2 regions of the Bradyrhizobium canariense genome follow, and region 2 is predicted to be linked to the other one. Evidence: riboswitches for the same ligand, from Rfam matches in the RefSeq annotation. Region 2 holds a riboswitch; the other holds the start of a gene.
What was found. A riboswitch is a leader RNA that binds a small molecule or an ion and turns the genes downstream of it on or off. The one in region 2 is predicted to bind fluoride.

Region 1 (14,678 bases), 1.5 Mb from region 2:
GCGCGCTCAGCATCACGCTCGGTAACGATGATGTACCGGCCATTCCGGGCATTCCGGCGGCGGACATTCTATCCGGCTTGCAAGGTCTCTCGGCGGTGCTGATGGCGCTGCTGAGGCGCACGCAAATCGGTCTTGGCGACTACATCGACATCTCGATGCACGACTCGATGGTGTCGGCTTGCGTGAACGTTCTGGGGCCAGCGATCGCGGAAGGGCGGCAGCAGTTTGCCAAGCACGAACGAACCACCGGCGGATCAGCGTTTTATCGCATCTATCGCACCGCGGACGGCCGCTATCTGACCCTGGCGGGACAGGAAGAAAAATTCGTCCGCAATCTGCTCAATGGCCTGGGGCGTGCGGATCTCATCGATCTCTGTCTGCAAGGCCCGGGACTGCATCAGGCGCCGGTGATCGCCTATTTCGAACAATTGTTTCGCGGCAAGCCGCTCGCTTACTGGACCGAATGGCTGTTGAAGCTGGATGTCTGCTTTGGACCGGTGCAGACCTTTCCGGAGGTGCTGGCCGACCCGCACCTCCAGGCGCGCGGGATGGTGGTGACCGACGGTGAGGGGCGAAAGCATATTGCGTCGCCCATTCATTTTGCGAGCGAACCGGCGCAGATCAGCTTGCGGACACCAGGTCTGGGGCAGGACACCGAGGCCGTGGTCGGCGCGGTAAACGCACCCGGACAACGCGTCAAATAAGATAGCGCGACGAAGGAGAACGATGATGGTTGCGACGATGAAAAATGTCGGCGGGCGCCGATTACGCGAAAGCTATGGCCGCTACTACGAGGATTTCGAGATCGGCGACATCTACGAACATCGGCCCGGCCGCACCATTTCGGAAACGGACAATACCTGGTTTACGCTGCTGACGATGAATCAGCATCCGCTGCATTTTGACGCAGCCTATGCGGCCAAGTCGGAATTCGGCCGGCCGCTGGTCAACAGTTGCCTGACGCTCTCGATCGTCGTTGGCATGAGCGTCAGCGACATCAGCCAAAAGGCCATCGGCAATCTCGGCTGGAACGATATCAAGCTCACCGCTCCCGTGTTCGTGGGAGACACTATTTATGCGGAGTCGGAAGTCCTGAACAAACGGGAATCGGCCAAACGGCCCACGCAAGGCGTTGTCTCGGTCAGGACACTCGGCAAGAAATCCGATGGAACGCAGTTCATGTCGTTCGAGCGGACTGTTCTTGTTCCCAAACGAGGACATGCCGTCGACGACAGTTCGGATTATTGAGGCGCGCCTTCAGGGCGAGACGGGCGATCCTTTCGGCAGCGCGATGCCCTTTTCGCCTGCGATCCTGCGCAACAGGTCGGGACGATCAGAGATGATCCCATCCACGCCCGTGTCGATCATGCGCGCGATGTCCTCGGGCTTGTTGACGGTCCAGACCACGACCGCAAGTCCAAGACGGTGGGACTCGGAGATCAGATCCGGATCGACGTCACCGAAATAGGGTGACCAGATCGCACCACCCGCCGCCTTGATCGTGCGCGGCAGTGACTTGCCGTACTCGCCGGGGTTAAAACCCGCGGTCCATTCTGTGGCTTTGTCCAATGAGATCGTCGCGCCCAATCCCTTCTGCTGGGTCAGATAAACTGTCGGGATTGAAGGAGCCTGTTGTTGCACCAGTTGCAGCGTTCGCCAGTCGAACGATTGAACCATGACACGGTCGCTGAATTTATCGGCCGCGAGAAGATCGAGCAGCAGCGTGACGAAGCGCTGCGGGTCGGGGGATTCGTCGGGGTGATTGGGGTCGATCTTGGTCTCGATGTTGAGGCGCACGCGGTCATCGCCGGATTTGCGCACGAGCGCGAAGACTTCGCTCAATTTGGGTATCGGCGTTCCCGGCACCGCGTGCTGATCCGGAAATTGCGCCGCATAGGCGCTGCCCGGCCGGATCTGGCCGACGTCGTATTTTCTGACCTCGTCGAACCGCAAGCGAATAAAAGGCGTGCCGGGCGGCGTGACATAGATGCCGTCGGCGTTGCGGGCGAGGTCCGGATTTAACTTGCGCTCATGCGAAACGATGACCACCCCATCCTGGGTGACGCCGATATCCAGTTCCAGCGTGTTCACGCCCATCGAAAGCGCGTTGGCAAAGGATTGCAGCGTGTTCTCGGGAAACAGCGCCCGTCCGCCGCGATGGGCCTCGATATCGAACGTCGCATGATCGAAAGCCATGGCTTCCCCGTTGAACAAAAAACAAAAGGCGATAGCCGCCATCAGGGACGGACTCAGGAATGGGCGCAAGAACGGGCCAATGACGACCAAAACCGGCTTCATGACTGGTTTCCTGGCTGGTTTCCCCCGGCGCGGATTCGCGGCATGCTATCAGCTTGGCGCTTGGGCATGGAACGATTCTACCGCCGCGGTTTATCAGCATGCGGCTCGAATTCAGCAAACCAATTGACGGGGTGGGACCGATGGCAAATCAATCTTCGCACGCTGCCGCGATCGAGCCGCAGCGGCCGGCGCTTTTCGCTCGCGCCACGCTCGCCGTGACCATCGGCAATATGCTCGAATTCTACGATTTCATCACCTACAGTTTCTTCGCCATCCAGATCGGCCACACCTTCTTTCCCTCGCAAGGGCAATTCGGCAGCCTGATGCTGTCGCTGGCGACCTTTGGCGCAGGCTTCATCACGCGGCCGATCGGCGGCATCGTGATCGGGTCTTATTCTGACCGGGCAGGCCGCAGGCCGGCGATGATCCTGAGCTTCGCGATGATGGGCTGCGCGATCATCACGCTGGCGCTGACGCCGTCCTACGAGTCGATCGGCATCGCGGCGCCGATCATCGCCATCGCCGCACGCATGGTGCAGGGATTTTCGCTCGGCGGCGAGGTCGGGCCGACCACCGCCTATCTGATGGAATCTGCCGCCCCCGGCAGGCGAGGTTTTGCGGTGTCGTGGCAACCGGCGAGCCAGCAGATTGCGGCGACCGCGGGCGCGCTCGTCGGCGTGGTGCTGTCGAAGCTGATGAGCGAGGCGGATCTCACATTGTACGGCTGGCGCATTGCCTTTCTGCTCGGCGCGGTCTGCCTGCCGTTCGGACTATATCTGCGCGCCACGCTGCCGGAGACGGTTGACCTGAGCAAGGTGACCGAAAAGAAAACCGGCAGGCGTTTCGTCGTCATACGCGACAACGCGCGCATCATCGTGCTCGGCCTGTTCATCCTGGCGAGCGGCACCATCGCCACCTACGTCACCCAATACATGACCACCTATGCCGAGAACACGCTGCACGTGGCGACCGATCTGGCCTTCGCCACATCGGTCGTCAGCAATGGCCTCGGCATCGCCGGCGCGCTCCTTGGCGGCTGGCTCGCCGATCGCATCGGACGATGGCCGGTCATGGTGTGGCCGCAGCTTGTGACGCTGTTGCTGACCTATCCGATCTTTCTGTGGATCGTGGAAACCAAGAGCGCGATGTCATTGCTGGGCGGTTTCGGCTTCCTGTCGCTGGTCGGCAGCCTCCCTTACAGCGCATTCTATGTCGCGCTCACCGAAGGCTTGCCCCAGAACATCCGCGGCGGCGCCTTTGCCACCATCTACGCGGTTGCGATCGCGACCTTCGGCGGAACCGCGCAACTGGTCGTCACCTGGCTGCTTCATGTCACCGGCAACGCGCTGGCGCCGGCCTGGTACATGCTGTTTGCCAGCGCGGTGGGACTCGCCGCCATGACGATGATGCGGGAAACCCTGCCTGCAAGCCGATCTTAACTCTGTCGATTAACGGATTTGCATTTAACGAATTGGATTAACCCCTGATCGGAGCCGCGCGGCTATAACCTTGGCATCGGTCCACGGGCATTCGGCCATGAACGCAGAAATCATCGAGCGATCGACGGACATCCGGTTGCGGCAGGGCAAACCGTCAGCCGCCAAGAGTTGGCTGAAAGCGATCGAGCTGACGTCCCGTATCGAAGCCGATCCGCACCGGTTGTTTTCAGACATTGTCGCGGAACACGCCGCGCGGCAGCCGGATCGTCCGGCCCTGATATCGGAAGCGGAGACGTTGAGTTACGCCGAGCTCACCGATCGGATCAACCGCTATGCGCGCTGGGCGCTGCAGGCGGGCATCAAGACCGGCGATACCGTTTGTCTCTTCATGTCAAGCCGGCCGGATTATGTCGCGGCGTGGCTCGGCATCACCAGCGTCGGCGGCGTTGCCGCGCTGATCAATACCAAGCTGATCGGGTTGTCGCTGTCGCATTGCATCAATGTCGCGGAAGCCGATCACGTCATCCTTGCCGCGGATCTCGCCGTGACCTTCGAGACGGCGGTGCCGTATCTGAATCGCATGCCGAAAATCTGGTTCCATGGCGAAGGCATCGATGCCGGCGACATCAACGAAGCGCTGGCTGAAGGCGAAGCGCTGGACGAGATCCTCGACCAAATGGACGGTAGCCCCCTGACACCGGATGAGCGCTGCGCGGTCACCATCAGTGATCGTGCGCTGTTGATCTATACGTCGGGCACCACCGGACTGCCAAAGGCTGCCAGCATCAGCCACCGCCGCATCCTCAACTGGGGCGGCTGGTTTGCGGGACTGACCGGCGCGTCGCCTGAGGATCGCCTGTACGATTGCCTGCCGCTGTTCCACAGCGTTGGCGGCATCGTCGCGCCCTGCAGCATGCTGAGCGCGGGCGCCTCCGTCGTGCTGTCGGACAAATTCTCGGTGAACCAGTTCTGGCGCGACATCGTGCGCTGGGATTGCACGCTGTTCCAATATATCGGTGAGCTCTGCCGCTATTTATTGAAAGCACCCGCGTCTGAATTCGAAACCAGACACAGGCTGCGGCTGGCCTGCGGCAACGGGTTGCGAGGCGATATCTGGGAGACCTTTCAGGCGCGCTTTGCGATTCCCCGCATCCTTGAGTTCTACGCCGCGACCGAAGGCAACTTCTCGCTCTACAATGTCGAGGGCAAGCCCGGCGCGATCGGCCGGATTCCGCCGCTGCTGGCGCATCGTTTTCCGGCGGCGATCGTTCGTGTCGATGCCGAGCTTGGAATTCCCGCTCGCACTGAAGAAGGCCTCTGCATTCCCTGCGCCCGCGGCGAGGTCGGCGAAGCCGTGGGGCGGATCGGAACGGCTGATGAGGGTGGCGGCCGCTTCGAAGGCTACACGGATGCGGCGCAAACCGAAAAGAAGGTGCTGCGCGATGTGCTGGCCAAAGGCGATGCCTGGTTTCGCACCGGCGATCTGATGCGGCTCGACGAGCAGGGTTATTTTTACTTTGTCGATCGGATTGGCGATACCTTCCGCTGGAAGGGCGAGAACGTTGCGACGTCGGAGGTGAACGAAGCCGTCGCGGATTGCCCTGGAGTTGCCGAGGCCACGACCTACGGCGTCGAAATTCCCGGCGCCGATGGCCGCGCCGGCATGGTCGCGATCGTCGTCGATTCGAGCTTCGATCTCGGCGAATTCGCCGGCCATTTGTCGCGACGGCTACCGGTCTACGCGTGTCCGGTGATGATCCGGATTTGCTCGGCGCTGGATACGACCGAGACCTTCAAGCAGAAGAAACAGGAATTGATGCGGGAGGGATTCGATCCGCATCTGGTGACGGATCCGTTGTTCTTCAGGGAACCGAAATCCGGCGCCTATCGTCCGGTCGACGACGGCGCCTATGCGCGCATCCTGGATGGTTCGATCCGGCTATAAAGTATCGCCGGTCGGCGCAGGCCGCCGTGCCGTAGACGAAAATAAAGCATTCAGCCCCGGTAACGCAATGCGTCGACCAGCAGAGCAAAGGCCGGCGCGGGTTGTCTGCGACTTGGGCGACGACGGCATGCGGCCAGGCGATTACCGCACCGCCGGTCATTGCGATGAACTCGCGCCGCCTCGTCTAACCTCCGAAGGTTGGGGCTCGCGCCTTCGCGGACAAAATAGCAAACGCCGGACAGGCGGCGTGAGAGTTAGTTGCAGCGCGGAATGCTGCACGCTGCCAACGCTATGCTGATGGCGCCTACCGCGGTTTGCTGCTAAAGTACCTTTGAGTTCGCTCCCGCGCGTGCTCCGGTAATCGAAGCGGGAGGGAGGCATGTTCCTTTTTGGACGTAGTCGCTCAAGACGAGGCCTCGCATCAGCTCTGATCGGAGAGATCACAGCCGTGATAGACGGCATGGAGCGATTCGAAGAAGTTCGAAAACTCGAAGATATGGAGATCGGGGCCGAGCAAAATCTTGACCAACTCGGCGCTTTTATCATGCCGAGGTTCTCGGTTTACGAGTCAAATGCCGCCCGATTGGATTTGTTCGACGCTGCACTTGAACGACAGATCGTCTATTTCTTCACCAGCGCCGGTAGCCTTGCCGGGCATCTGCACGCGCTCGCGTTGACCAAAAAGGGATCAACGAAGTTGTGCAAACAGCACGCCATCGACGCGCAAAAAGAAATCAACGGCCTTTCGGAACTGGGCGACGATTTGCTGCGTGATTTGCGCAAACTCGTATCCAAAAGGCAGCCCGCGACAATATCCAGGGCTTGATCCAGGGTTTGATCCAACGCTTGACGACACGTCATGTACGCTGACGCATCGTCTTCGTGATGCGCGTCTTTTGAAGCGGGGCGCTTTGAGCTTGCCAGGACTCATTTACGCACTACAATTGACCGGGCTAGAGGGGATGGAGTCCCCCCGCAACCGCCGATGAGGCTGATGACTCCTACCGGACGCTTGGCGTCGGTAGGAGCTTGCACGAGTTCCCATGACACCAGGCAGTTAAGTTGTCCGCGCGGCCGGGAAGGCCGCGTAGGCGGGTTGCGTGCGTGGTGTTTTGAGGAGCCTTGTTTGCGAGCGCTGCTGACAAATCACGGTTTCACGATTTCCGTTTCCATCGCCGTCGCGATCACGGCGACGGTTGCGCCTGTATTCGAAGCCTCTCAACAGCTTGCCTCGCCCCCGCTGATCCTGGGCATCAAGACTACGGTGGCCGAACTTTCGTTCAGGTTCGGAGCACCGGCCGCAACCGCCGTGGCATCGATTCCATGTGCATCGGGAAGTGACGGCGCTGACGATCAGGAGAATTGCAGATGACCGGAGTTTGGGCACTTGCGGCGTTGTGGTTGGGTCTTGCGCTGATCGCGAGCCTGCTCTCGATCTGGTTTCGCATTTCCACCGCTTTATCGGAAATTGTTGTCGGGACAATCGCCCAATTGATCATCGGCGCCGCCATCGGATCGGCCGTATTGGGCACGGACGAGTCCTGGATAAAGTTTCTCTCCGGCATCGGCGCGATCGTTCTGACTTTCCTCGCTGGAGCGGAACTTGATCCGGTGGTTTTCAAATTGAAGTGGAAGGAAGCGGCTTCGGTGGGGCTTGCGAGCTTCCTTTTTCCGTTCCTGGGGTGTGCGGCGTCGGCTCGTTATTTGCTCGGATGGGAGGTCATGCCGAGCCTGCTTGCCGGCGTCGCGATGTCGACGACATCAGTCGCTGTCGTCTATGCGGTGATGATCGAGTTCGGTTTCAACACCACCGAATACGGCAAGACCATACTGGCAGCGTGTTTCGTGACCGACCTTGGCACTGTGGTGGCGCTCGGCCTGATCTTCGCTCCATTCACGATGAAAACACTGACCTTCCTCGGTACCGGCGTCGTGGTCTTTATTGTTCTGCCGTGGCTCACACCGCGTTTCTTCCGGCTATATGGAGGCAGGCCTTCGGAACTGGAGACCAAGTTTCTGCTCCTCTGCCTGCTGGGAATGGGCGCGTTGGCAAGCTGGGCCGACAGCGAGGCGGTGCTTCCCGCCTATCTCATAGGGATGGTGCTTGCAGGAACCGTCGGTAAGGATCACGCGCTTGTGCGGCGGCTGCGTACGTTAACGTTCGGGCTGTTGACGCCATTTTATTTTATTCGCGCTGGGTCGTTCGTTTCCATACCCGCTCTTGTCGCCGCGCCTTCCGCGTTCATCTTCTTTCTGGTGGTAAAGATTGCGACCAAAATAATTGGCGTCCATCCAGTGACGAAATTCTTCGGATCGCCGAACAAAGAGGCCATGTACACGACCCTCCTGATGTCGACAGGGCTGACATTCGGCACGATCTCCTCACTATTTGGTCTGTCACATGGAATCATTGACCAAAGCCAGTATTCAGCGCTTGTCGCAGCGGTGATCGCCAGCGCCGTTATCCCAACGGTGGTCGCCAATGCGCTCTATCTCCCGCGCCACCTCCTGCCAGAGACTGAGCCAGAGCAAGCGTCCGATGGCCGTCGGGAAGTAGCGCCGCTTCGAGCGGGCACACGAAAAGCCGAATGACAGGGAGCGATTCAGTGTTCAGTAGAATTTTACCCGCCAAATCACGGTTCGAAGTATGCCTTTCATGCTGGTTCCCTTCGGACCTGCGGCGACGTGCAACTTGAGTCCAACCGCTCGATGATTAATGAATTCACGTCCTAAATAGAGACGAAACGGCGAGCTTCGGTTTACCAAGCAGCGCAAAAGATCGCCGCCGGGCGGTGATATTTCACATTTGCGCTCTATGATGTCTTCTCAAGAACTTAACGAGAAGGCGAAGTAGTTCATGTCGGTAAGGTTAAGGATTATTTCGGCGATGCGGCAGGTCGCCGAGGAACAGAAGGTTACGCTGCCGCCGCTCGATGACGAGCTGTCACTTCACGAAACCGGCTTCGACTCGCTGGCCTTCGCGATCCTGGTGGCGCGGCTCGAAGACGATCTCGGCGTCGATCCGTTTACCATTTCGGAGGACGCCACCTTTCCTCTCACCATAGGCGACTTCATCCGGGCCTATGAAAATGTCCCCGCGTGAGATCTTTGCGCTTCGCGATTATCTCGGCCCGGATGTAGCGGGCCGGACGATTTCGGATGCGCGACAGGTGGTCTCGCTGACCAACAGCGTCGGCCGGACCTGCCTCGGCGACCGTCTCGGCGAACTCTCCGGGCGCTCCGTCATGCTTGCCGTGTCGGATCAGCTGATCTCGGCCATCGCGATGACTGAAATTGACGGCGTGGCGAAGCGAATGCTGTTGTGTCCGCCCGATCTCAATGCCGACCATTTCAAGACGTTGATGGAAGATGCCGGGATCGATGCCGTGGTGACCGATCATCCGGAGCGGTGGACGGACGTCGAAACAGGCATGGTCGTTGCGGCTCAGTCGCCGGTGGGCGCGGCGGCGCCGGTGCGAACCGAGCGCGCGACCGAATGGCTGATGCTGACATCGGGCACTTCGGGTGTACCGAAAATCGTCGGCCATACCCTGGAAGGACTGACCGGCGCGATTGTCGCCGATGGTCCGGCGCGCGGCGGCTCCGCGGTCTGGGCAACCTTCTATGACATCCGCCGTTACGGCGGCCTTCAGATTTTCCTGCGCGCCGTCATCGGCGGCGGCTCCATGGTGCTGTCGCAACCGGGCGAGCCGATCGGCGATCATGTCGCGCGCCTAAAAGCGCGCGGCGTGACGCATATTTCGGGTACGCCCTCGCATTGGCGCAAGCTGCTGATGAGCGGCTCGGCTGCAGATTTTTCACCGCGTTATGTTCGGCTGTCGGGCGAGATCGCCGACCAGGCCGTGCTGGACGGTTTGCGCGCGGCGTTTCCTGATGCCTCCATCGGTCACGCTTATGCATCGACCGAGGCCGGCGTCGGCTTCGCGGTCAATGATGGCCTTGAGGGCTTTCCCGCCAGCCTGATTGGCAACCGCAATGGCGTCGAAATGAAGATCGAGGACGGCTCGCTCCGGATCCGTTCGACGCGAACGGCGCATGCTTATATCGGACGGGGCGCCGCAGACCTCACCGATCGGGAAGGGTTCGTCGACACCGGCGACATGGTGGAATTGCGCGGCGACCGGTACCATTTCGTCGGCCGGCGCGGCGGTATCATCAATATCGGCGGCTTGAAGGTTCACCCCGAAGAGATCGAGGCGGTTATCAACCGGCAGCCGGAAGTGCGGATGTCGCGCGCCAAATCGCGCCGCAGCCCGATCACCGGCGCGATCGTGGTCGCGGATGTCATTCTGGCCGACGGTCAGGACGCCGCCCGGAGCGACGAAATTCGCGCCCGGATCCTGGCGGATTGCAAGGCATCATTGGCGCCGCACAAGGTGCCGGCCGTGATCAAGTTCGTTCAATCGCTCGATATCACGGCGGCCGGAAAGCTGGCGCGGCGCGATGCATAATATCCTGGTGACCGGAGGCAGCCGCGGCATCGGCCTTGCCATCTCGCGAAGGCTCGTTACCGCCGGCTATCATGTGATCGCGGTGGCGCGGCGCGAAAGCGACGAGCTGAAAAACGCAACGGAAGAGGCCGTCAGGCAAGGCCGTGGCGTTCTGCACTTCAAACCGTTCGATCTCAGCGATGTCGACGCCATTCCTTCCTTCGTGAAGGAGCTGCGCGACGAATTCGGCGCCATCTACGGCCTGGTCAATAACGCAGGTGTCGGCACCGAAGGGCTGCTCGCGACCATGCACAACAGCGAGATCGAGGCACTGCTTCGTCTCAATGTGCTTTCGCCGGTCATTCTCACCAAATATGTGGTGCGGCACATGATGGCGGATGGCGCCGGCCGCATCATCAACATGTCCTCGATCATCGCCAGCACGGGTTACAACGGCCTGTCGGTCTATGGCGCGACCAAGGCGGCGGCGACCGGCTTCACGCGTTCGCTGGCGCGCGAGGTCGGCAAGCTCGGCATCACCGTGAACGCGATCGCGCCCGGCTTCATCGATACCGAGTTGACGCAAAACCTCGCGGATGATCAGCGCAAGCGCATCGCAAGCCGCAGCGCGCTGCGCCGATTGCCGGAGTCCGACGACGTCGCGCGTATGGTGGAATATCTGCTCGGCGACGGCGGCCGCAATGTCACGGGTTCGGTCATGACGATCGACGCCGGCAACACGGCTTGAGCCTTGCTTTTCGAGCAGGGCGCCGATCGGTAATGGTGGATCCTGCCAAGCGTTTTGTCGCGAGCTAGGGCGTGCAATCATAAATCTGCGCCATAAAGTTGGCGATGTCTAATTGCCCTTGGAAGCGGACATGCTGGCTGACCCTCAGCATGTCCGGTTCGTGCCAAACTCGGAAGTCGCCGCGACGCGACTTCTAAGTTCAAATTGGTCGAGCGGGTGATCTTACTTGTGTAATGGCGACCCCGGAGATCGCGAGCAGCCCACCGACAATCAACTTTGGGGTCATACGGTCGCCAAGGAACAACACGCTCGAAACCAAGGCGAACACCGGAAGCAGCAGGCCGAATGGTGCGACGCGGTCCATGGAGCAATGGGCGATCAGCCAGAACCAAAGGCCAAACCCAACAATTCCTCCGATGAAAATTGTGTAGGCGAGTGCCAGCCAACCACGTTCATCCGCCGTGATAAGGCTCGCCAGCTGTCCATGTTCAAGGAGCAACGACATCAACATGACCTGTGGCACCGTGAGCAGCGACGACCACCCCATCAACATCAGGGGATCAAAAGGGCCGTAGCGCTTCGTCAAGACGTTGGACACCGCGAACGCGAAGGCTGCCCCGACCACAAGCAGCAGCGGAAGCGCGTTTGCCGACAGGCCAGGCCCCGCTGCCAACACGACCACGCCGACGAATGCAAGCACCACTCCGGCGGACGTAGTTAGAGACGGCCTCTCCGCGAGCAGCGGCCAAGCTAACAGGACGGTGAAGGGCGTGGCGAGTTGATATGCGACGGCCGACATGCTTCCCGAGCCGAGCCCAAGGCCAACATAGAAGAGCCCGAAGTTTAGTCCACCAAGGAAACCCGAAATAGCTGCGATAGGGGCGAACTGTTGACGTGTGGGCCTTTTGACGAACGGAATAAGCAGCAGCGCGATGGCGAGGAAGCGCAGTGCGAGGAAGAAGAGAGGCGGAAACTCCATAACGCCGACTTTGATGGCCACGAATTGATAACCCCAGAGCAAGGGGACGGCCACCGCGCAGACGATCTGGATGGTAGACATGGCTTCCTTTCAAGACCATTCGGTCTAAATATAGACGCGCTAACGGCGGAGGCGTCCATGGGTCGTCTACCGAATGAAGCGGTCGAGAAGAGCGTCAACGGTGGCTTGCGACGTGATCCGTGTCGGTGCCGTTTTACCGACCACCCGCAGCCCCTCGACGAAACAGACGAGAATTCGGGCGGCACTTGAAGGCTCAACACCATCGGCCAACTTGCCCGCCGCCTTCGCACGGGAAAGTGCATCAGCCACCCTGGCCTCCATGGCTTTGAAAAAGCTTCCGATGCGACGATCAACTTCAGCATCATGGCCAGCCAGTTCCATGGCTGTGGCCACCAGCAGGCATCCGCGCCGACCATTAGCCCCGCTGGTGCGGTCAACGTAGCCGGCAAGGTAGGCCCGCAGACCGTCGACCGGCTCTCTGCGGGGGTCGAGTTCGACATCCATCCGTGTCAAGGCATTGGCAACGTAGCGATCAAGCGCACGCAAGAAGAGCGAGTGCTTGTCACCGAAAGCGGCGTAAAGGCTGCCACGCGAGAGCTTCGTCGCACGAAGAAGGTCCGGTAGCGCCGTGGCGTGATAGCCGCGCGACCAGAACACACCCATCGCGCGTTCGACAGCGGCTTCCGTGTCGAAACTTCGGGGGCGGCCACGGGGTAACTGCACTGAGGTTTGGTGGCTCATTGCTGATTTATAGACCAATTGGTCTATAAATTGCAAGTGGCCACTCTGGGGCAAAACCGGAAATATTGGCGGCGAGCAGATATTTTCTGCTCCTCACCCAATAGCGGACTCAATGGTTTATGAGCACACGCCCTAAACTTCTGACGCGAGCAATTCGCGCAGGTGCTTGTCGAGCTGGCCGATCGCGTTGGGATCGGCGCCGAAAAGCGCGAGATGGCCATCGATGGTCTGGATCGGCCGGAACTCGGCATCAGGAATCAGCCGCCACTCGGCCTGGCAATCGGACGGCGGGAAGAACATATCCGACGACATCGGCATGACAAAAGTCTTGGCCTTGATGCGGCCCAGGGCGGCCCGCAAGTCGCCGCCGGTGTGGCGGCTCACGTCGCCGTGCTGCCATTTCCAGGCCATGCACAGCAGATCGTTGGGATCCATCACGCTGAAATAGCCGTTCATGAAGTTCATGATGAAATCGTCCATCGACGAAAAGCCCAGCGCCTTGTGCCGGTCTTGCTGGAAAAACTCCGTGCTCCAGCCCATCACGGCCCACATTTTGGCATGACGCAGCAGGCCTTCCCTGACGTCGGCAGACGATGCGTAGAAGCCCTTGTTGAAACCGGGATCGGAGGTGATGGCATTGACCAGCGTTTCCGTGAAAAGGGAGTCATGGATGGTGTTTCTGGCCGTGCCGGCGATCGGCGCGGCGCGCTTCACCATGTCGGGGTAGCGTACCGCCCATTCATAGGTCTGTTGTGCGCCCATCGAGCCGCCGACAACGAGCGCGAGGCTTTTCAGGTCGAATTTTTCGGTGACAAGCTTGTGCTGCGCGCGCACGTCATCCCCGATGCGCACGCGGGGAAAATTTCCCATCCCGGCCGGTGGCGATGTGTTGTGCGGCGAGGTGGAAAGACCGCTGCCAATCTGATTGACGACGATGATAAAATATTTGTCGGGATCGAGGGCCCGGCCCGGGCCGATATAGACCTGCTCCATGATCTTGCTTGTGCCGGAGTACCAGGTGGGGATGAGGATGGCGTTATCCTTTGCCGCATTGAGCTTGCCGAAAGTCGCGTAAGCAAGATTGCAGGCGCGAATCGTGCCGCCTTCCTCCAAATCGAGATTGCCGATGTCGTGAAGCTCATAAGGGCCGTGAACGTCCTGCGAGTAGTAGCTGTTCTCGATCATGATCTCCTCCCGATAGCGTTTGTTGGGCGGCAAACGCTGTTGCCGCTGCCGCCCTGTTTTTGTTGTCTAAGTCTGGTTACGCTAATTCGAATCCCTCGTAGCCCTTGGCGGCCACCTCGTCGCACTTCTTCCGGTAGCCGCCGACGCCTTCCGGCCCGAGATAGGGCAGGAACGCCCGTGGCTTGCCGGCGATATTGGCGCTCATGTACCAGGAGTTGGCGCTCGGCATTAGCGTCGCACTGACGATTTCATTGACGTGCGCGACCCATTGATCCTGCGCCGCAGGTGTTGCCTCGATGGTGGTCTTTCCGGCCTTGCGCATGTTTTCAATGCAGTCGGTGATCCATTCGACATGCTGCTCGATCGATACCGGCATGTTCGACAGCACCGACGGGCTTTGCGGGCCGGTGATGGTGAACAGGTTGGGAAAGCCGGCGACCGAGACGCCAAGGTAGGTGTGGGGACCGTCCGACCACTCCCGATCCAGCGTGCGGCCGTTACGGCCTTTCAGGTTCAAGGCCTTCAACGGACCCGTCATGGCATCGAAACCGGTGGCGAACACGATGATGTCGAGAGGATATTCCTTGCCACCGGCGCGGATGCCCTTCTCGGTGATTTCTTCGATCGCGCCGTCGGTTTTCGCATCGACCAGGAGCACGTTGTCCTTGTTGAACGTCTCGTAGTAGTTGGTGTCGAGCGGCTGGCGCTTGGTGCCGTAGGCGTAGCCTTTGGGAATCAGCTTTTCGGCGATAACAGGGTCTTTCACGGTCTTGCGGATCTTGCGCTTGATGTAGTCGGCGCAGACGTCATTGGCCTCTTTCGAGAAGAACATGTCCTGATAGTTGGCCAGCCAGAAGGCGAACCCGCCGGC
Region 2 (14,678 bases):
TCGCGACGGATTTACTGAAATGGATTGGGACAAGCTGAAGGTATTTCACGCAGCGGCGGAAGCTGGCAGCTTCACGCATGCTGGCGAGCAGCTTGGCCTGTCGCAATCGGCCGTTTCGCGGCAGGTGAGCGCGCTGGAGCAAGAGCTGTCGGTATCGCTGTTCCACCGCCATGCCCGCGGCCTCATCCTCACCGAACAGGGCGATCTGTTGTTTCGCACCGCGCATGACGTTTTCATGCAGTTGCAGGCGGCACGCGCCAAATTGACCGACAGCCGCGAACGGCCGAGCGGCGATCTCAAGATCACGACCACGCCGGGTGTCGGCATCAACTGGCTGATCCCGCGGCTCGGCGAGTTCACCGCGCTTTATCCGGAGATCCGGATTTCGCTGATCGTCACCGACGAGGAACTCGACCTTTCGATGCGCGAGGCCGACGTCGCGATCCGGACCCGCAAGCCGACGCAGCCTGACCTGATCCAGCGCAAATTATTCGCGATGGGTTTTCACGCCTATTGCTCCCCGGAATACATCAAGCGCTTCGGCACGCCGCGCACGCTGGACGAGCTCGACGCGCACCGCATCATCACGCTGAGCGACGGACAGGTCGCGCCGCATCTGCAGAATCGCAACTGGCTGATCGAGGCCGGGCGCAACGGCACCGGTCCGCGCGAAACCTACTTCAAGGTCAACAACATCCTCGGCCTGGTGCGTGCCTGCCAGCAGGGTCTCGGCATCGCCGCGCTGCCCGATTACCTGATCGAGGAAAACAACCGCCTCGTGCAGCTGTTCAGCGAGTCCGACTCAATTCAGCTCGATACTTATTTTGTTTATCCCGAAGAATTGAAGACAGTTGCGCGCGTGCAGGTGTTCCGCGACTTCGTGGTCAGCAAGGCGCAGCGCTGGCCTTCCTAAATCGCCGCTGCACAATCCCCCGGTCTCCGCATGACTGACATGCGGCTCGGACGCTTGCCGCATCGTGCGGATGGGGATCATAGTGTCTCCACGCTGAGCATTCGCGTCGCGCATTTGTCCCCCTCCTCCAGTGGCGCGGACGCTCAGTAATCCCTCTTGGAAGGTGATTGTGTCGGCCTCACGTGGCCAATACCTTAAGCCGGGCTCTCTTGGGCCCGGCTTTTTTTTGCTCTTTTTTCGCGCTCGATGCCGCGGCGTTTCCGCCCTGATCCGGGATCATTGACAGTCCGGATGTCATCGATCATCATTTTCCAATGATCACGAATTCGTGCACAGCGATCTCGAAAAAAGCTCCCCTTCCGGGGACTGGAGATCGACGCGCGCGATAGACTTCTCGCTCACAACCGATCCCAAAACCCCGCCGTCTGGACGGGGTTTTTTATTGTCCCGTCTCCGGCTCAAACCTTAGGAGATGGACCCATGACCAATCTTTCAAGCGCTGACCTTCGAAGCCAATTGCAGGGCCTGTGGCTGCCGCTTGTCACACCCTTTCGTGATGGCGATCTGGACGAGACATCGTTGCGCCGGCTGGTCAGGCACTACGCCCGTGGACCAGTCGACGGATTGGTGCTCGCCGCCACCTCGGGCGAAGGCATGGCGCTCGGCATCGCCGAACTTGAGCAAGTGGTGACGCTGACGCGGGCCGAGATGGCCGACATCAGACATTACATGCCGATCTGCTTGGGACTGTCAGGCGCCAGCACGCTGAAGATGCTGGATCAGCTGGATGAAACGGCGGCCTGGCCGATCGACGGCTACCTGATCTCGAGCCCGTATTACGTGCGGCCCTCGCAACGCGGCCTGCTGCAACATTTCAGCGTGCTTGCCGATCACGCCTCATGGCCGATCGTGCTCTACAACATTCCCTACCGGAGCGCCGTCAACCTCAGCAACGAGACCCTGCTCCGTCTCGCCGAACATCCTAATATTGTGGGACTGAAGGATTGCGGCGCCGACCGCGCGCAGTCCATCGACCTGTTGCGGCGGCGCCCGTCGGGCTTTCGCATTCTGACCGGCGAAGACACGCAATATTACGACGCGATTTCAGACGGCGCCGACGGCGCGATCCTGCTGTCGGCCCATATCGACACCGAGGGTTTTGCTTCGGTGCGGACGCTTTTCAGGGAAGGTAACCGCGACGCCGCGCAGGCACGCTGGGAGAGCATCTCCGATCTCACCAGGCTGTTGTTCGCAGAGCCAAGCCCGGCGCCGGCCAAGTATTGGCTGTCGCGAACCGGGCTGATCGACAGCGCAGAAGTGCGCCTGCCGATGGTGGAGGTGAGCGCAGAACTAGCGGCGCGTCTCGATCTGGAAATCGAACAAAGGTGTCGTGGGGTTGATCGATTGCCGCGACGAGCGCAAAGCTAAATTTTTGCGCCTTGCAGGACCAGAAGCAATGTTCTCGATCGTGACCTATACCGATGGCCATTTCGATGGAGTGGACGCGCTTTGGCGGGAAGCCTTCCCGAACGACACCGCGTGGAATGTCGCCAAAACATCCATTCCCGAAAAACTGAAAGTCCAGCCGGACCTCTTGTTGGTCGCCGTCGAATCCGGTTCGGTCGTGGGATCCATCATGGCCGGATATGACGGACATCGCGGCTGGATCTCGCGAATTGCGGTTGGCAAATCAAGCCAACGCCAGGGGATCGGGGAAGCTTTGATCCAGGAGGCCGAAAGGCGCCTAGCGGCGCTCGGCTGCATCAAGGTCAACCTTCAGGTCGTGGCTTCGAATGCAGCCGTGCTGGGCTTTTATCAGAGCCTTGGATACGGCGTTGAGGAGCGCATCAGCATGAGTAAGCGCCTCCCATAGGCTTCATCGGGCAGCGCAGCACTAGTCCAGTTTGGTGCGCGCCAGCCGCAGCGCGTTGCCGATGACGCTGACCGACGACAGCGCCATCGCGGCGGCGCCCACCGTTGGCGACAACAGGATGCCGAACACGGGATAGAGCACGCCGGCGGCGATCGGAACGCCGGCGGCGTTGTACAGGAATGCGAAAGTGAGGTTCTGGCGGATGTTGCGCATGGTCGCGACCGACAGTCGCCGCGCCCGCACCAGCCCCATCAAATCGCCGGTCAACAGCGTCACGCCGGCGCTCTCGATCGCGACATCAGTACCGCTGCCCATGGCAATGCCGACATCGGCCGCGGCCAGGGCCGGCGCGTCATTGATGCCGTCGCCAACCATCGCGACGTTGCGGCCTTCGCGGCGCAGCCGTTGCACCACCTCGCTCTTGCGCTCCGGCAGGATGCCCGCCTCGATCTCGTCGATGCCGAGCTGCCCGGCCACCGCACGCGCGGTCGTGAGGTTGTCGCCGGTCAGCATGACAATGCGCAGGCCGTCATCGCGCAGCGCCTGCAACGCGGCTTGCGCCGATGATTTGATCGGATCGGCGATGGCGATGACGGCAACGGCGCGGCCGTCGATCGCGACATAGATGGCGGTTGAACCCTGTTGCCGCGCGGCCTCGGCGGCGCCGTCGAGCGCTTGCGTTGCGATCTTCAGCTCGCCCATCAGCATCGCGTTGCCGAGCGCCACGGCCTTGTCGCCAACAATCCCGGTAGCGCCCTTGCCGGATGGCGAGGTGAAATCGCCGGCTTCGCTCAGGCTTAGATGACGTTCCTTCGCGGCGTTGAGGATCGCCAGCGCCAGCGGATGTTCGCTGCCGCGCTCGACACTGGCCGCCAGCCGCAGCACGTCGTTTTCCGCGAAACCTTCGGCCGCGATGATCCGGACCACTTTCGGTCTGCCTTCCGTCAAGGTGCCGGTCTTGTCGATCACCAGCGTGTCGATGCGCTCAAACTGCTCCAGCGCCTGCGCGTCACGGATCAGGATTCCCGCATGCGCACCGCGGCCGACGCCGACCATGATCGACATCGGCGTCGCCAGCCCCAACGCGCAGGGACAGGCGATGATCAGGACCGTGACGGCCGCGACCAGACCGAACGTGAAACGTGGCTCCGGCCCGAACATCATCCAGGCCGCAAATGCCAACAGCGCCGCCGCAATCACCGCCGGGACGAACCAGCCCGCGACCTGATCGGCGAGCCGCTGGATCGGCGCCCGCGATCGCTGCGCCCGCGCCACCATGTCGACGATCCGCGCCAGCATGGTGTCGTGGCCGACCTTGTCGGCCCGCAGCACCAGACCGCCGCTCTGGTTGACGGTGCCGCCGATCACATGATCGCCGCCGGCCTTCGACACCGGCATCGACTCGCCCGTGACCATGGACTCGTCGATGAAGGAGCTGCCTTCGGTGACCACGCCGTCGACGGGAATCTTCTCGCCGGGACGGACCCGCAACAAGTCACCGACCACGATGTGCTCGAGTGCGACATCTTCATCGCCATGTGCGGTGATGCGCCGCGCGGTTTTGGGCGCAAGCCCGAGCAGCGCGCGGATGGCGCCGGACGTGCGCGCCCGCGCCCGCAATTCCAGCACCTGTCCCAGCAAGACCAGAACCGTGATGACGGCCGCCGCCTCGAAATACACCGCGACCGCGCCATGCATGTCGCGGAAGGCGGGCGGAAACAGTTGCGGCGCCAGCGTCCCGACCACGCTGTAGATAAAGGCCACGCCGGTGCCCATCGCGATCAGCGTGAACATATTGAGATTGCGGGTGACCAGCGAACGCCAGCCGCGGACAAAGAACGGCGCGCCCGCCCACAGCACCACCGGTGTTGCCAGCACCAGCGAGATCCAATTCGACCACAGCGGCGGCACCAGATGCATCAGCCCGAGATGGCTGCCCATCTCGATCACAAACACCGGAGCGGTCAGCGCCAGCGCAATCCAGAATCGCCTGGTCATGTCGATCAGTTCGGGATCGGGCGCATCATCGAGCGAGACCTGTTCGGGCTCGAGCGCCATGCCGCAGATCGGACAGCTCCCGGGTCCTACCTGCCGCACCTCGGGGTGCATGGGACAGGTGTAGATGGTGCCGGCCGGCGCCGCCGGCTCGGCCTCGCGGGGGGTGAAGAATTTTTCCGGATCGGCTTCGAAACGTTCGCGGCAGCGCGCGCCGCAGAAGAAATAATCCTGCCCGTTGTACGAAAAACGATGCTTTGCGGTCGCAGGATCAACCCTCATGCCGCAGACCGGATCGATCGCAGCCGCGGTTTCGACGGCTTTATCTTGATGGCCATGATGTCCGCCGCAGCAGGCGTTGGCCTGCGCGCCGCTCGCATGATCGTGGGATGTCTCGTGACCGTGCGAAGGCGCGTGGTCATGAGCGTGTTCTGTCTGCGCCACCGAATACTCTCCTGGCCTCTTGAAATAGATACCCTAGGGGGGTATATGACCTGCATGCGAGCAGAGATCAAGACCTCCTGCCTGAAACGGCTGAAACGAATTGAAGGCCAGATCCGCGGTCTCGCGGGGATGGTCGAGGACGACCGCTATTGCATCGACGTGGTGACGCAGATCGCCGCGGCGAAAACCGCGCTCCGCCGCGTCGAGGAGGAAATCCTGCGTGACCATGTCGCCCATTGCGTCGAACACGCGATCAATTCGGGCGACAAGGCGGATCAGCGCCGCAAGATCGCGGAGTTGATGGACGTGGTCAGCCGGGCGGACCGCTGACGGCAGCCTTCCTCCGGGCGATCATTGGTGTGGTTAATGATTGGTGGCCGCGATGCTTCAAAGCCGAGCGATGCCATGGCCGTAACTTTAAAATTTGAGCCTTATTGACCCCCCCATAACAAAAACGGGGGAAACAATGACCACTTCATACAAGCACGATAAGCGGTACCCGATTTGCGAGCGGGTGCAGCGGACCCAGGACGTTTTTCTGGTCTCGTCATTCGCGCTGTGGGCGATGCTGCTCGGCTTCGCGCCGGTTCTGACCTATCGCGTCCTGTTCGGTTGATATGACGCGCGGGCCGCTCGGTCCTGCTTCAATCAGAACCGAGGCCCTGTCTTTTAGTTGACGCATTTCTGTAACGCGAACCGGGATCCAGCCTGGATCAGGTCCGGGGCAGGCTTACGCGCAAAGCCGCGATCGCGTGGTTAACCCACGGTAGCACCTGTGATCAAATGCGAGCGAAATCGGGGCAGGCATTTTAAAGTTCGACGCGTACACATTCCCCTGCAACAGCAGAACGCAGGGGCGTCGTGAATAATCGCAACAAACCTTTCCCTGACCAACAGGGCTTTACCAAGCAGGACATTCTTTGGGCGCTTGGCATCTGGTCGGTGATCCTGAGCCTGTCGCCAGTGATCGCCTTCTACGTGCTGATGGTGAACTAAAGCCTTCGGTTCTTTAATCAGAACAGAGGCTACAGATTCTGGCTTGACGCGTTTTCTTCACGCGAACCGGTGTCCACTTCGCTCGAAAACGCTATGGCAAACAACGAAAAACGCGCGGACCCCGCGCGTTCGTTGCCGACATCAGAGTCGGGCCGGATCAGGCCGCCTGCTTGTGCATCGCGCCGCTGGCCGACGACGAGCCGCGGATCGCCTTGACCGAACGTTCGATCGCCGCCCAGAGCTTGCTGATCTCGGCTGCCGCACGGCCTTCCGCGGAATATTCGCGGGCACCTTCGCCCTGGGCGAGCGCCATCAACAGATCGGCACGGTTGGTGATCTGGCCACCCCACACCGGCGCACGGAATTTGGCCAATGCCTCGCGGGCGATGGTGACGATCGGGCTTTCGGCATCGTCGCGGCGAGCCGGCGCGCCGTTGATCACGACCGCATAGGGCTTGCGCAGCGCCCGGCAGGTTTGAATCGTGTCCTGCACCGCGTTGACGTCGAACACGCCCGGCCGCGCCGGAATAATCACCATGGTTGCATTCTTGATGGCGTCTTCGACGACAGCCGACGTATTCGGCGGCGTGTCGATGAAGACCCACTCGATGCCATCGCGCTTGGCGGCGGCGACAATTCCGCTGACGGAATTGATGGCGGATTTGATCGGCGGTTCGTTGGTGCCGCGCAGCTTGTGCCACAGCGTAAGCGACCCCTGCGGGTCGGCATCGATCATTAGACAGGGCTTCGTTGACTTATGCACTAGCGCCGCGAGATGAGCAGCCAGGGTGCTTTTGCCCGAGCCACCTTTACGCGATGCGAAAACAATGACGTTCATACCTTGGCCTCCAGATTGACCCCGGCGCAAAAATGAATCAGCGCGCTGATTCGCGAAAGAAGAATTTGGAGTCAATGATGGCGAATGCGCGGATTTGTGCAGGCGTTGGCTTTTGAGTCACACCGTGCGCCGCAGCAGGAGAGACAATCGAATCCGAAAAGCACTTTGACAGCAGGCATTGCGGAATTCCGCGCGTGCTGACGCTCAATCGGTGTGCATTCTGCACTCTACCTGTCCGAGTATCGGCAATACCCGTATGACGAGCGAACAAAACGAGTCCGCCAAGTGATCGGCGCGCCTCCAGAGCCAATGCAGAGAATCCGATCCAGCTTAGCTGAGTGCAGACTCATCGCTATCTGTTTGTTTGGACGTGATCTTTGCCAAAATCCGATTTTCGTTTTTTGGCATCGTGACTTACGAAGCCAATCGCCTGGCTCCTTCCGGGGCGCGCTGAGCCGCAAAGAGCGGCCGTCAATGCGCCGCCCCGGAATGCAAGTGTGATCTACTTCACATCATTCCAATTTGCGCCATTGAAGCGCTGCAGCTGCATGTAGGTGACGACGCGATAGTCGGTCGGCGAGGTGTTGATGCGGCTGTCCGGCAGCAGAAGCCCGAGGTGGAAGTCGCGCAAATTCGCCGCCTGCTTCATGATGTTCTCCCGCGTCAAATTGTCACCACACTGCCTGAGCACCTGCTCCAGCGTCTGGGCCACGCTGTAGCCGGCCACCGTAAGGCTGTCGTTGATATCGGTGCCGGGCATGTTGGTCTTCATCCACTCGGTCCAGGTCTTGACGTCGGGATCATTGGCCCATCTGGGATCGGTGACGTCCTTCATGAATCCGGCCGTCATGATGCCCTTGGACTTGTCGAGACCGGCGGGCCTGAACGTGGCGCCGACCGACGCTGCGCCGAGATGCAGATAGGTCTCCGGCTTCCAGTTCAGGTCGTACATTTTCGTAATCGCCTGCGCGGCCTGCTTGGCATAGGTGAACAGGAACAGCGAGTCGGCGCCGGAATTCTGCAGGATCACCATCTGGCTATCGATGGTCGGATCGGTCGACTGAAAATTCTGCGCGCTGACGATCATCTTGTCGGCGTCCTCGCCGAGACCTTCCTTCAGGCCATTGAGGAGATCCTTGCCGAAATCATCGTTCTGGTAGAGCACGGCGATTTTCGGCTTCGGGTTATGCGCGAGCAGATTCTTGGCATAGAACTTTGCTTCATCACGCAAAATCGGCTGCCAGCCCATGGTCCAGGGGAAATGCGCGGGGTCGTTCAGCGCGGACGAGCCGGCGGCGGGGAAGAGCTGCGGCACGCCCTGCTTGTTGAGGTAAGGCCGGATCGCCATGTTCAAGGGCGTGCCGAGCACGCCGAAGATCAGCGCCACCTCGTCGCCTTCCACCAGGCTGCGCACATTCTCCACCGCCTTGGGCGGCGAATAGCCGTCGTCGCGGCTGATGAAGGTGACCTTGCGGCCGTTGATGCCGCCCTTGGTGTCGTTCAGCCATTTGAAATAGGCCGCCTCAACCTTGCCGAGCACGCCATAGGCCGAGGCCGGCCCGCTATAGGCGATGGTCTGGCCGACCTTGATCTCGGTATCGCTGGTGCCGGGACCATATTGCTTCTGCGCCAGCGCCGGTTGCGCCAATAGAGCGAGCGCGACACCGAACAGAATTATCCTGCGAACGGACATTGAGCTTCCTCCACATTTTTTGTTGTGGAGGAAGTGTGAGTGACCAATCCGATGTTGGCAAGCAGAGTGCGGCTTGAATCGCCGGCGTCAGCGAATGCTGCGCCGCGGTCAAGTGGCGTCGCGCTTGACCGGCTTTTTGAGCTGATGCGGCCTTGTATGTTTTCGCACCGTCGCCGGCTTGAGGTTGAGCGGTGCGCCGGTGTCACCCTGCACCACATCAGGCTCCGGCCCGGACCTGAAGAACGCCTGGCAGCCCGGCGAAAGCTGCTCCTTATTTCTGATCATGCAGACGGTGACACGATCGACATCGGGAATCTCGGAGCTGCACAAACGAAAAGCATCGCCGCTGCAGGCCTGCTGCTGTTCGGGCGTGTAGGCCTCGCTCACTGCGGGCCACAGCGCCGTCAATGACAGCGCCGTGACAAACAGCAAACCGAGCTGGAAATTCCTGGAGCGAGCGACAAGCATGAAACCCCCGACCTGTTGAGGTCGGGATTGTCGGTGAGCGACGGGCGATTGGCAAGGACCGCCCGGTCGCAGTTCGCCACGGATTTAGCGGCGTGAGCTCAGATAGCGCGCACGCGTGACATCGTGGCAACAAGTGCTGGCGATCCTGCTATTCCTTGACCACGCGCACCGCGCCACGCGCGGCGCTTGTCGTCAGCGCGGCATAGGCCTTGAGCGCCATCGACACCTTGCGGCTTCGCTTCGCCGGCTTCCATGCCTCCGCTTTGCGGGCCAGCATCGCCTCGCGGCGTTGCGCCAGGGTGGCGTCATCGACCAGCAGGCTGATCGAGCGCGCGGGAATATCGATCGCAATGCGGTCGCCATCCTCCACCAGTCCGATCAGGCCGCCTTCCGCCGCCTCCGGAGACACGTGCCCGATCGAGAGACCCGAGGTGCCGCCGGAAAAGCGGCCGTCGGTGATCAGGGCGCAGGCTTTTCCGAGCCCCTTCGATTTGAGGTAGCTGGTCGGGTACAGCATCTCCTGCATGCCGGGACCGCCGCGCGGGCCCTCATAGCGGATCACGACAACGTCGCCAGCCTTGATCGTGCCGCCCAAAATGCCTTCGACCGCGGCGTCCTGGCTTTCGAATATCCGTGCTGGCCCGGTGAATTTCAAAATGCTCTCATCGACGCCAGCGGTTTTCACGATGCAGCCGTCGAGGGCAAGATTGCCGGATAGCACCGCGAGACCGCCGTCCTTTGAGAACGCATGCTCGACATCGCGGATGCAGCCTTTAACGCGGTCGGTATCGACCTCGTCGAACCGGCGGTCCTGGCTGAACGCCACTTGCGTCGGCACGTTGCCGGGCGCCGCCTTGAAGAAGGTGCGGACATTCTCGCTTTTGCTGCGCCTGATGTCCCAGCGATCCAGCGCATCGGCCAGCGACTTGCTGTGCACCATCGGCAGTTCGCGGCTGATCAGGTTGGCGCGGTCGAGTTCGCCGAGAATGGCCATGACGCCGCCGGCGCGGTGAACGTCCTCGAGATGCACGTCCGGCACCGAGGGCGCCACCTTGCAGAGCACCGGCACCCGGCGCGACAGGCGGTCGATATCCTGCATGGTGAAGGGGATCCCGCCTTCATAGGCGGCGGCCAACAAATGCAGCACCGTGTTGGTGGATCCGCCCATCGCGATATCGAGGGTCATGGCGTTTTCGAACGCCTTGAAGTTCGCGATCGTGCGCGGCAGCGCCGTCTCGTCGTTCTGTTCGTAATAGCGGCGCGCCAGATCGACGATGAGATGGCCGGCTTCGACGAACAGCCCCTTGCGGTCGGCATGCGTCGCCAACACCGAGCCGTTGCCGGGCAGCGCCAGGCCCAGCGCCTCGGTCAGGCAGTTCATCGAATTGGCCGTGAACATGCCGGAGCACGATCCGCAGGTCGGGCACGCCGACCGCTCGATGACTTCGACCTCGGCGTCGCTGATCGAATCGTCGGCGGCCGCGACCATGGCGTCGACCAGATCGAGCGACCGCTTTTTGCCCTTGAGGCTGACCTTGCCGGATTCCATCGGGCCGCCCGACACGAACACGGTGGGAATGTTGATCCGCAACGCGGCCATCAGCATGCCCGGGGTGATCTTGTCGCAATTGGAGATGCACACCATGGCGTCGGCGCAATGCGCGTTGACCATGTATTCGACGCTGTCGGCGATGATCTCGCGCGACGGCAGGCTGTAGAGCATGCCGTCATGTCCCATGGCGATGCCGTCATCGACCGCGATGGTGTTGAACTCCTTGGCGACGCCGCCGGCGCCTTCGATTTCCCGCGCGACCAATTGCCCGAGATCCTTGAGGTGGACGTGACCGGGCACGAACTGCGTGAACGAATTGACCACGGCGATGATCGGCTTGCCGAAGTCCTCGTTCTTCATCCCGGTGGCGCGCCAGAGGCCGCGGGCGCCCGCCATGTTGCGGCCGTGGGTTGTGGTTCGGGAGCGGTAGGCGGGCATGGTCTGTCCTTTTATGGATCGAGGATAGTATATCCGGAATTTCGAGGCTGAGGCCGTGTTCTAGACGGCGGCTTCTGCCGATTGAACGCGGTTTGGCGCAGAGGGGCTATGCAGCCGCCCGCTTGCGCCCTTCGGGGATGAGCTAATGCCTTACATCACGCGCACAAGCTGCATCGCGGCCACCAACGCTGCGACCGAAAGCACGACCGACGTGATCATGTAGAGGCCCGCCGCTACCAGTTCGCCGCGCTCCATGAGATAAAAGGCATCGAGCGAGAACGTCGAGAAGGTGGTGTAGCCGCCGCAGATTCCAACGGTGAGAAAAATCCGCACCGCCTGCGGCAAATCCCATTTGAGCGCGAACAGGCCGGTGAAGGCACCGATCAGGAACGATCCCGTCACATTGATGATGAGGATGCCCCAGGGGAAATTCGTGCCGAACGCCCGGCCCGCGCCGATCGCAACCAGATAGCGCGCGACCGAGCCGATGGCGCCGCCGATCGCGACCGCAAGAATGAATTGCGGGTTCATCGCTGCCGCCTTCCGATCGCGAGCCACTCGGCAATGCCTGCCACGAGCCCGGCAGCGAAGGTCGCCCCGACAATCCCGCCCGGGGCACCGAAGGCGCGGGCCACGATGGCCACGAGCCAGATCGACCCCACCAGCCATGCGGCGATCGAAAGCGACGGCGGCAACGGGGAACGAGGTAAAAGAGAAGGTGGTAAGCCAATCATCACATCAGCCCTTTCGTTTTGGGGGCATGACGAGACTGGCAGCAGACGTGCTTCTACCAGCGCTCGCGCGCCCGGTAGAAGTCATCAGCCATTCGGCGGTTATCGGGGGACTTCATCCCCATCCTCGAAGCCGGAAGCGTAAATGCGGCTCCGTTTAGGCGCAAGCTCAAAGGATGGGCTTGCCGTGTAAGCGCGATAGCGAACTGGACGAGCCCCGCTGTGGGCGAGAAATTTAGCGGCGCTTGCCGAATACAGGCGGTCCAGCTGTAGATGATGGGCTGGGGCTGGCCATGCTCGGCACAGGGGCGTTAGCAAGTTCGCGCATCCGCTCTGCGATTAATCTTTCGACTCGCTTGTCACGGGCCTCGGCCCGGAGTTGCTCATCCAGTTCTGTCCCGCGAGCGGCTTCCGCTTTGCGCTGTCCCGTTATCCCGCTGCCGTTCTTATTCAGCTTATCCGCAATCGACCTGCGCTCACGCGTCATCAAGATCAGGAGCAGGATCAGACCGCCTATCGGGGTGATGCCGACAGAAAGTATAAACCAACGCACGAACGATCTGCCGCGGCTGCGCGCCAATGCGCCAACGAGAACAGGAAACAAAAGAAAAAGTAGAGCGATCATGGTGGCCGCAACCTCCTGCTCGATGCAGCTAGCATTCGGAGGTGGGGATACGGTGAAATCGCCCCCTAAAATTGTCCGATCTCCGCTCGGAGACCCTTAGCGCGACCGCGGGAGGTACTTGCAATCCCTGGGCGCTGGACGTTTAGTTCGACATTCGGCGCGCTGTCTCGCGCTAAGCCAGACTGATTAAAATCGGCTGGGCGTTATTGAAATCCACGCGATTATCGTTTCTCAAATAGCCTCTTAAAACGCTTCTATGTTTGAGAACCAAAGAATAGCAGCGTGACGGCCGTGAAGCCAAGCCGGAACACTTGTCGAAAAATGCGACCTATCATTGAAATAAAATGTTTCACATGATTCGATTCAAAACCAGACACCGTTCAATATTGAACAGCGCGTCATTGACTCGCACGCTCAAGCTGAGCCATCACCGTCCCACCACCAGGTATTCCCGGTGACTGAGAGTGTTGTGCTCCCGCCTGCCGAGGGACGCGCCATGTCAGCACTGTCCGATTTCACGTCCATTCCGCGGGCTTATTGCCCGAATTGCCGATCGGAAATGATGCTTTCCCGCATTTTGCCGACGCGCACGGCGCTCGACTTGCGCACGTTCGAGTGCGGTAAATGCGCCCACGTTGAAAAAATCATCGTCGAAGTTGACCCTATCAAATCTCATGCGCTTGGTTGGCTTCTGGGAGAACTTAGGCCACCCGATTGAGGCGATACTGCTTCGACGAATCCACGCTGCAACAGCGCCGGACGCGGGCTAAGGGATGTCATCGCCTCATGCCGTCTGGCGCGGAGTGGACGCCATTCGACATCGGTTCGATCAGCTTCTCCAAGCGCCGCGGCTCGCACGGCCAAGCTCCTCATCAAGCGAGAATGCCGAGCGCATCATCCGGATCGACTGCCGTCACCCGGAACCGTTTGGCGCACCGCGACTTGGTAAATCATGCAGACATTCGAGACGACTGATTCAAAAGTCGCGAGACGCTGCCGCTATGATCAACATCGCGGGCAGAAAACCGCCTTGACCGTCAAGGGATCGCTGATCACGGGATTGGTCCATTCGGTCATGGAAGTTAAGTCCAGCAATTCGACGCGATGGATCATCACAATCGCTGCCAAGCCGGGCGTCGCAGCCTAACCGAAGCGAGCACGCTTTATTTGGTTGTCAGCCATCGGTTGATCTCGGCGGCAGTGCGCAGACGCCCGGCTTCCCTGAGCGCAGAACGTCGCCGTTCTCCCCGAGGCATCTGACGGGCTTCCGCAATAACCTCCGTCGCGCGGTCGTCCCAGACGCGGCTATCAGGTGGTGCCTGTGTCGTTTGTTCCATGGTCATTACCCCTATGCAAGGGAGTTAAAAAGGTGCCCGGACGCTTCGGTGGCGACTCTCACCTGGTGAACGTGATTGCACTTCGGGCACTCAAACGTGCGGAAGTCGAACCCCGTGCTCGCCGGCATGACGCGCGCGAGCATCATGGGAGCATGGCATCCGGGGCAAGCTGGCCGCTCGATGTGAGCATTGACGTTGTCGGGAAAAAAATGGGATTTCTGCATGATGCTTCCCTCAAAGAGGCGGGAGCGCAACACTCTCAGTCACCGGTAATGTGCCTGGTGAAGTAGCGGTGATGAGCCAGCATTGATCATCGCGCTCCGGCTCGCTGTTCTGTATTGACCGGTTTTTTGGCGGATCATGGGACTTGCTCAACAAGCACTTTCAGCAATCATTGCGATTTTAGACAATTGACAGAACCGGCTTACTTCCGTGGCCTCCCACGTTTTGCAAAGATCAATCCCCGGTCGTCCGCGCTGCGACGAAGCTGGCCGGCGTTTTTCAGCGCGGCCGTTCGCTGCGGCCCCGGTGGCATCGCCCGCGCTTCCTCGATCGCGTCGAGCGCCTGCGCTGCGCTCGGATTGTCGAATCCAGAAGGTGAATGCGCTCAGATTTTATGGGCCGCACGCAATCTGGAAAGATGTCGGGCAACGGTTGCTTGACCAGACCTGCACCAATCGCACCGGCCGGCATGAGGAAGACGGATGCTGGCCGGACTCGATCAGGTGATCGGCGCAGTGGCAGAAAGCTTTCAGCGCCGATGGTTGGCGTTCGA

Region 1: linked by a shared signal. The riboswitch ahead of BLV09_RS36490 (cation:proton antiporter) and the one ahead of crcB (fluoride efflux transporter CrcB) in region 2 are both predicted to bind fluoride.

Annotation. Positions count from the first base shown of each region.
Region 1 is NZ_LT629750.1:7,752,979-7,767,656, forward strand. It holds gene BLV09_RS36460 (CaiB/BaiF CoA transferase family protein) at 1-704, shown strand, start outside; gene BLV09_RS36465 (MaoC family dehydratase) at 730-1,248, shown strand; gene BLV09_RS36470 (glycerophosphodiester phosphodiesterase) at 1,258-2,196, opposite strand; gene BLV09_RS37650 (hypothetical protein) at 2,195-2,425, shown strand; gene BLV09_RS36475 (MFS transporter) at 2,439-3,737, shown strand; gene BLV09_RS36480 (long-chain-acyl-CoA synthetase) at 3,835-5,682, shown strand; gene BLV09_RS36485 (hypothetical protein) at 6,062-6,508, shown strand; fluoride riboswitch at 6,632-6,693, shown strand; gene BLV09_RS36490 (cation:proton antiporter) at 7,051-8,274, shown strand; gene BLV09_RS36495 (acyl carrier protein) at 8,540-8,785, shown strand; gene BLV09_RS36500 (AMP-binding protein) at 8,772-10,154, shown strand; gene BLV09_RS36505 (SDR family NAD(P)-dependent oxidoreductase) at 10,147-10,881, shown strand; gene BLV09_RS36510 (DMT family transporter) at 11,081-11,941, opposite strand; gene BLV09_RS36515 (TetR/AcrR family transcriptional regulator) at 12,008-12,622, opposite strand; gene BLV09_RS36520 (alpha/beta fold hydrolase) at 12,755-13,807, opposite strand; gene BLV09_RS36525 (flavin-containing monooxygenase) at 13,884-14,678, opposite strand, start outside.
Region 2 is NZ_LT629750.1:6,279,752-6,294,429, reverse strand. It holds gene BLV09_RS29780 (LysR family transcriptional regulator) at 1-913, shown strand, start outside; gene BLV09_RS29775 (4-hydroxy-tetrahydrodipicolinate synthase family protein) at 1,394-2,341, shown strand; gene BLV09_RS29770 (GNAT family acetyltransferase) at 2,304-2,786, shown strand; gene BLV09_RS29765 (heavy metal translocating P-type ATPase) at 2,808-5,225, opposite strand; gene BLV09_RS29760 (metal-sensitive transcriptional regulator) at 5,280-5,555, shown strand; gene BLV09_RS37510 (hypothetical protein) at 5,692-5,841, shown strand; gene BLV09_RS38520 (hypothetical protein) at 6,087-6,221, shown strand; gene BLV09_RS29755 (ParA family protein) at 6,379-7,059, opposite strand; gene BLV09_RS29750 (ABC transporter substrate-binding protein) at 7,562-8,752, opposite strand; gene BLV09_RS29745 (hypothetical protein) at 8,861-9,220, opposite strand; gene ilvD (dihydroxy-acid dehydratase) at 9,369-11,210, opposite strand; gene crcB (fluoride efflux transporter CrcB) at 11,361-11,741, opposite strand; fluoride riboswitch at 12,013-12,073, opposite strand; gene BLV09_RS29725 (hypothetical protein) at 12,177-12,566, opposite strand; gene BLV09_RS37505 (response regulator) at 13,063-13,284, shown strand.